One region of the Caballeronia sp. LjRoot29 genome, then DNA from elsewhere that is predicted to be linked to it. Evidence: riboswitches for the same ligand, from Rfam matches in the RefSeq annotation. Region 1 holds a riboswitch; the other holds the start of a gene.
The links. A riboswitch is a leader RNA that binds a small molecule or an ion and turns the genes downstream of it on or off. The one in region 1 is predicted to bind FMN.
Positions count from the first base shown of each region.

Region 2: another riboswitch for FMN. It lies ahead of ACSQ83_RS26885 (6,7-dimethyl-8-ribityllumazine synthase); the one in region 1 lies ahead of ribB (3,4-dihydroxy-2-butanone-4-phosphate synthase).

Region 1 covers NZ_CAXUPU020000018.1:17,253-20,655, forward strand. The annotation lists gene glpD (glycerol-3-phosphate dehydrogenase) at 1-205, shown strand, start outside; gene ACSQ83_RS19720 (helix-turn-helix domain-containing protein) at 370-1,131, shown strand; FMN riboswitch at 1,232-1,411, shown strand; gene ribB (3,4-dihydroxy-2-butanone-4-phosphate synthase) at 1,572-2,291, shown strand; gene ACSQ83_RS19730 (hypothetical protein) at 2,378-3,247, opposite strand; gene ACSQ83_RS19735 (MFS transporter) at 3,387-3,403, opposite strand, start outside.
Region 2 covers NZ_CAXUPU020000030.1:86,647-90,049, reverse strand. The annotation lists gene ACSQ83_RS26895 (MFS transporter) at 1-956, opposite strand, end outside; gene ACSQ83_RS26890 (YlcI/YnfO family protein) at 1,215-1,355, opposite strand; gene ACSQ83_RS26885 (6,7-dimethyl-8-ribityllumazine synthase) at 1,542-2,048, opposite strand; FMN riboswitch at 2,134-2,328, opposite strand; gene ACSQ83_RS26880 (ABC transporter permease subunit) at 2,445-3,296, opposite strand; gene ACSQ83_RS26875 (taurine ABC transporter ATP-binding protein) at 3,296-3,403, opposite strand, start outside.

The sequences.
Region 1 (3,403 bases):
CATGCGCGACAACGAATGGACAACCTGCGCGGACGACGTGCTCTGGCGCCGCTCGAAACTCGGCCTGCATCTGGAGCCGGGATCGCTTGAAGACGTGGTTCGCCGCATTGACGCGTGGTTCGCGTCGAGCAAACCCGATGCCGAGCTGCGGGAGACGTCACCCACGCAATCCACGCCGCCCGCACCCGCTCGCACGGTCGTTTAACGAGGGGTTGCCGCGAATAGCTACCCTGCGGCACCTCATAACGGTGTGACGATATCTTCGTTTGCCGCCAGTTGAGCGAATGCTAGTCTTGCCTTCACTCGTTCCCGCGCCGGTTCGCCGAGCGGGTCTGATCGACTGAACGATTGAAAGACTGGAGGCTCATCATGGTTGCATCGGCTTATTCATCGCTGGAACTCGTGCGCGAGTCGTTCGATGCGCGCGCGCCGGCCGAACACGCCGAGGCAACACAGGCGCGTGCGGCAAACACCGTGGCAAACGCGCTTCACACGCAGCCAACGGACGCGCAGGAAGCGAACGACGCGCTCGAATACCTGGTTGGCGTGAACCTCGCGCGGCTGCGCGCCGAACGCCAGCTCTCGCTCGATGCCCTCGCTCGCGCGTCCGGCGTATCGCGCGCCATGTTGGCGCAGATCGAATCCGGGCGTAGCGTGCCGTCCATCAAGGTACTGCACAAGATTGCGAGCGCGCTGAAGGTATCGGTGGCGGCGTTCCTGCGACGCCACGCGATCAATGGCATCGAATATTTGCCGGCTGAAGAGGCAACGCGGCTGGTGACATCGAATGGACGCTTTTCCGCCCGCCCGTTATTTCCGTTGAGCGCGCCTGCATCGGCGGAATTCCATGAACTGAGGATTGCGCCGCTGCACGCCGAATCCGGCAGCGCGCATCCACCCGGCACCACGATCAACCTGGTCGTGAGCGACGGCACGCTGGAAATTCGCGTGCATGACCGGGCGCAGTTGCTAGCCACCGGCGACGCCATTGTGTTCGACGCCGATCAACCCCACACGCTGCGCAATCCCGGCAACACGGAAGCGCGCGCGTACCAGGTGACGGTGAACGCGGAAACGCCGCCGCGCTGGCATGTTCCGGCCGATTCACGTCGTATCGACGATGCCAGCTAAGCAAGCTTGCCTGCAAGCTAGAGGCAGGCAGTACTGCAACATTGGCAAGTCTGCTGTATCCTGAAATTCGTCGCGTTGTTAAGTGTTTAGCGACAAGTCAGTACGTCTTCAGGGCGGGGTGCAATTCCCCACCGGCGGTATGCGAGCGGCGAAAGCCTCTCGCGAGCCCGCGAGCGCCTGTGAATGCAGCTTGCAAGTCATTGCGAGCCGCCCAGCGGGGTCAGCAGATCTGGTGAGATGCCAGAGCCGACGGTCATAGTCCGGATGGAAGAAGATGTGCAGACGGTCATGTCCGTTTCGCGTGTTTGCCGCGGCGCATTTGCGTCCGCGTTAAACCGGCGCTGTCGAATTGACGGCGTTGAAGACGCGTGTCGTTCTGTCTGTTTGCAATGCCCTGAAACGTTTTTCGCCCCATTTTCTTTTGCGAGAGCGTTTCACTCATGTCCGATTCAGTTTTCACCTCCCCGGCCACCGCCTTTGCCGATCTTGCGCAACTTCGTGCAGGTGAAGCGTCCGTTGCGATCCCTCATCGAATTGCCGCTGCCCTGCAAGCGTTGCGCGAAGGCCGCGCGGTCGCCCTGCTCGACGACGACGATCGCGAGAACGAAGCCGACCTGATTTACGCCGCTGAAAAGCTTGATGTCGAAGGCATGGCGCTGATGATCCGGGAGTGCAGCGGCATTGTGTGCCTGTGCCTTCCTGACGAGACCGTTCGCGCGCTCCACTTGCCGCCGATGGTCGCCGACAACGGCAGCAAATACGGCACGGCGTTCACGGTTTCTATCGAAGCACGCGAGGGCGTGACGACGGGCGTATCGGCCATTGACCGGCTGACCACGATCCGCGCTGCGATTGCCGATAACGCGAAGGCTGGCGATATCGTGAGTCCCGGCCATGTGTTCCCGCTGCGCGCGCAGCCGGGCGGCGTGCTGACCCGGCGCGGTCATACGGAAGGAACCGTCGATCTGGCTATCCTCGCCGGGTTGAAGCCTGCCGGCGTACTGTGCGAATTGATGAACCCGGACGGCACGATGGCGCGCGGTGCTCAGATCGATGCGTTTGTTAAGGAGCGCAACATTCCGGTGCTGACAATCGCCGAACTCGCCGATTTCCGGATGGCGCTTGCCGCCGCACGCGAACTGGCGGAAGAAACGGTTTAACGACGCATAGAAGCAATAAAAAAGCGCGGCCCTGAACAAAAGGGTCGCGCTTTTTATTTATGGGTTGTGGAAGAACCCGGCAAAAATCACACGGCTTCCGCCCTCAAAATCGCCGCGAATTTTCTATAAAGCCACACCGAGCAAGTTGCCCCCGTCGCCGTATAAAGCAGCGTGCCTACGCTTTGCACGATCATCAAACCCATGGTCAGGCTGCCGATAGACCCGGCCGTCGCCAGCATTTCCGCGACCACGGTCAGCACCGTCGCAATGCCGACGACCGGCAGGATCGCGAGCAAGGCGGCTGTCGTGATGAACCAGAAATGTCCGCGCGTGTCCTCCCAGGCGGCGCGCCACTGGATCCGGCCACCAACAGCCGTGTGCGGAAACAGCAAGGCAAGCCGCGCAGACACATAACTCACGCCGCAAACAACCAGCACCGCGAGCGTGGCGGCCGCGGCCATTGAGGTGCCGCTCGACAACCCCGCCAGCCGCAACCCGATCCAGGCGATCATGACCGCGAGCGCCGCGCCTACGTACCCCGCAAGTAACGCGATGCAGAGCAGGAAATAGCGCCGGATACCGGCGTCCCAGAGGTGCATCGGCGCAGGCGTGGAGACCGGTGCGGCGGCAGGCGCGGCGGATTCAGCGTGCAACTTCATCGCAAAGCGGACCACGAATACGGCCAGCACAGCGAGGACCAGCGTCTGTACGAAGGTGACGCCAAGGGAAATCAGCCCTTGAGTGAACCCCGCGGCGTGACCGGCGCTGCTGCTGGTCATCGCCGTGAGCGAACTGTCCGATGCCGCCAACCCGGAAAATTGCGCCTTGTATCCGGCGGTTCCGGTTGCGAGCACGGCGACGAACGCCACTAGAAATACGATCGGCATGTGTCGTACGGCGGAGGCGGCGTCGCGCCATGCGCCCGTCAGGCATTGGCGCAGCGTGATGTCTTCCATAAAACCTCGGTCGAAAAGCGTGATGAAGCGATAAAGCCGCGAATGCGGCTCGCACGACACGCTAGTCGGTTGAGGACGCCGGGTCAACATCCGGCACGGCCTTGGCGTGGGTATTCCCCACGCAGCACGCCACGCGAACTCAAATGGCATCCACCG
Region 2 (3,403 bases), on a different contig from region 1:
ACTTGCGGAAAAAACAAGGTTGCGCTTATCAATAGAGATGCGAGGAAGCCGCACATAGGGCCGATAACGAGTGTCCGTCCAAAGCAGATTCGCCTCGACACTTCGGGTCCTGCCAGCGCGCCGGCCACCATGCCCGCACCATAGGCCGCCAGGCTCACGCCAATCACCCATGACGACATATGCAGGCGGTGCGCCGCGTAAGCCACGTAGACTGCCTGCAACACGAAATAGCCCAGGTTAAAGAAAACTGCGGTCAGGAGAATGGGACGTAGCAGCGGGTCGCGGAATACGAACGCGGCGCCCTCGCGGACCTCGGCGAGAAAATGCCTGCCGGTTCTGGGCAGATGCGCCGAGACCGGCAGTGCGCGTAACAGCACAACGGCGAACGCCGACAGCATGGTCGCTAATGCATAAGCCCACCCCGCTCCCACGGAGCCCACGAGCACTCCGCCTATCGCGGGACCGGCCGAATACGCCACGCTTCTGGCCAACTCGATGCGGCCATTCGCTGCCGGCAGTGCATCGCGCGGGACGAGAGAGGGAACGAGCGAAGGCGCTGCAACGCTGTAAGCGACCGTACCCGCTGCGCCGATAAAACCGCAGACAGCAAGCATCGGCAACGTGAGGAGATGGGCTCCGATCAGCAGGAGGATCGTAATCATTGCCAGCACGCGAACGGCTTCTGCGCTTGCCATCAGTCCACGTCGGGAATGACGGTCGGCATAGACGCCCATCGGTAATGAGAGGAGCAGAAAGGGTAATGTCTGGGCGGTTTGCAGCAAGCCGGTTTGCGCGGCGCTTGCGCCTAGCAGGAACACTGCAACTAGCGGTGCGGCGGCAAGACTGATCTGCTCGGCGGACTGCGCCAGCAGATTCGACCAGGCTAATCGATGGAATGCGGACGGCAGGATAATGCGGTGAGCGCGCTTGTTAAGCTCGTTTTGCGAAGAAGGCATGAAGTGGGACTCCTTGGGAGGTGGCCCAATCATCATGGTGCGCAGGGACGCACGATACGCCCCGGATCTTGCGCTTACGTTCGGCAACGTTCAAATGCTAACGATTGCGTCGTGGACAGTCAGTGGTAGTCGTCTTCCAACTGGTGCCGTACTGTCGCGAGCCGTTTACTCAGGCGAGAAAGCATTTCCTCGGCCGACATGTAGTCGCCGCTGCGCTTAGCGTCGTCCCGTGACGCGAGTCCTCGAGCAACGAACTCACTATGCTGCTGGCGACGCAGGATCTTCTCGCGAATCGCTTGTTTGACAAAACCGGAGAGACTCACCTTCCTGCAAGACGCTTTCGGCTGCCTCGCGCAATTCTGGTTCGACTCGTACAGACGGGAAAGTGGCTGTTTTCATGATTCACGCTCCATGCGCTGAAATGGCGATGCATGGTCATGTGTTTTGGAAATGAATGCAAGCAAATCCGATTAGAGGCTGCACTGGATCAGGCAGCTTCCGCGTCCCGAGCATGCTGTCATTGCAAAAAGCGCCACGCAGGCTGACATCCCCGCGTGGCGCTTTTGAGTTTGCATCCGACCTACATCATCGGACGTTTGCCAGCGCTGCGATCTTACGAATGGTATCGGCGCAAGCAGTAGCCGCCTCAACGCCCTTCACGACGAAATGCTCGTGGAAGAACTTCGTGTGTTCTTCGCCAGAGTGAAAGTGATGCGGCGTCAGTACAGCGGACAAGACCGGCGTGCCCGTTTCCAGTTGCACTTGCATCAAGCCGTTGATGACAGCCTGCGCCACGAACTCGTGCCGATAGATACCGCCATCGACCACAAGACCCGCTGCAACAATAGCCGCGTAACCGCCGCGTTGAGCGAGCAGCTTCGCATGCAGGGGGATTTCGAAAGCCCCGGCGACTTCGTAGAGATCGATGTCATCGCGGCTGAATCCCTGGGCCTGGATGGCGCTAAGGAAGGACGCTTTGCATTGGTCGACAATGTCGCGATGCCAGCACGATTGAATGAACGCGATGCGTGCACGGGGCTTGGCTGCCGAGCTAACGGCAGGATTACTTTCGAGGGTCGTTGCGAGCGTCATAAATTTAAGCCTGTTTGTGTGAACAGGGCGAAGGACGGCACGTCTCCTCTAACGCAAATGCTTTCGCGCGAGCGGACACATGCCATCCCGTTCTCTTTCATCCGGACTATGACCGTCGGCCCCGGAATCAAACCGGGTCTGCTGACCTTCGCGTTTCGCCACGCCTTCACGCAAAATGGACGGAAGATTCAAGGCAAAACACAAAGCGCTCGCGGGCTACGCGCAGAAGCTGTACGCGATTACCGCCGGTGGGGAGTTTCACCCCGCCCCGAGAACTCGTTCTTAGTGAACGGAACGTAAATTATCACGATTTTTAAAAATACGCCGTACTTAGCTAGCTATTCAACGACGGCAATGGGGTTTCTTCCGAACCATCATGCCCACGACGGGCACTCGCTAAGCCTTCCCGCGCCAGGGAACCAACCGCCGCTCCAGGGCGCGCATACCGAGATCGAAAGTCCACGCGATCAAGCCGATCAGCACGATCCCCATCACCACGACATCGGTTCTGAGAAAGCTCGACGCGTTCAACACCATCTGCCCAAGTCCAGCCGTTGCCGCCACCATCTCGGCCGCGACGAGCGTGGTCCAGCCAAATCCGATCGCAATCCGCAAGCCGGTCAGGATCTCGGGCAACGCGGCGGGCAGCACGACAAACCGCACAACCTGCGCGAAGCTCCCGCCAAGTGAATACGCGGCGTTCACCTGCTCGGCGGTTGCGCTTCGCGCACCGGCGCGTGCAGCCATCGCGATCGGAGCGAAGCAAGCGAGGTAGATCACGATCAGCTTCGCGGTTTCATCGATACCGAACCAGATCACGACCAGCGGCAAATACGCGAGCGGCGGCAGCGGCCGGTAAAACTCCAGGGGCGGATCGAGCAGGCCTCGCGCAATGCGGCTGACGCCCATCAGGATGCCGACAGGCACGGCCGTCACGCTCGCCAATGCGAACGCGCCGAACACGCGAATGGCGCTCCACAGCAAATGCTCGGACAGCGGCAAGCCGCCTTGAATACGGCCATTCCATGCGTCAATGAATGCGCTCCACACCGCTTGCGGTGAGGGCAGGAAAAGCGGCGCTACCCAATGAAATGACGTTGCCGCCCACCAGAGCGCGGCAATGGCTGCAACTGACAACACGCTCAATGCAGCTGTCGGACCTTCACCTGGAAGGCCACGACGCGGTTTGCGTTTTAGCTTAGGCCGCGACACGGCTGCAGCGGTTGGTAACGAGTCGATCGAACTCATCAGGTCACCTCCTGCAGCGTAGCGTGAGATCCGTCATGCAATCGTCGAACCAGCCGCTCGCGCCACTCGATAAATTCGGGCGACGACTTCACCGCGCGGGCATCGCG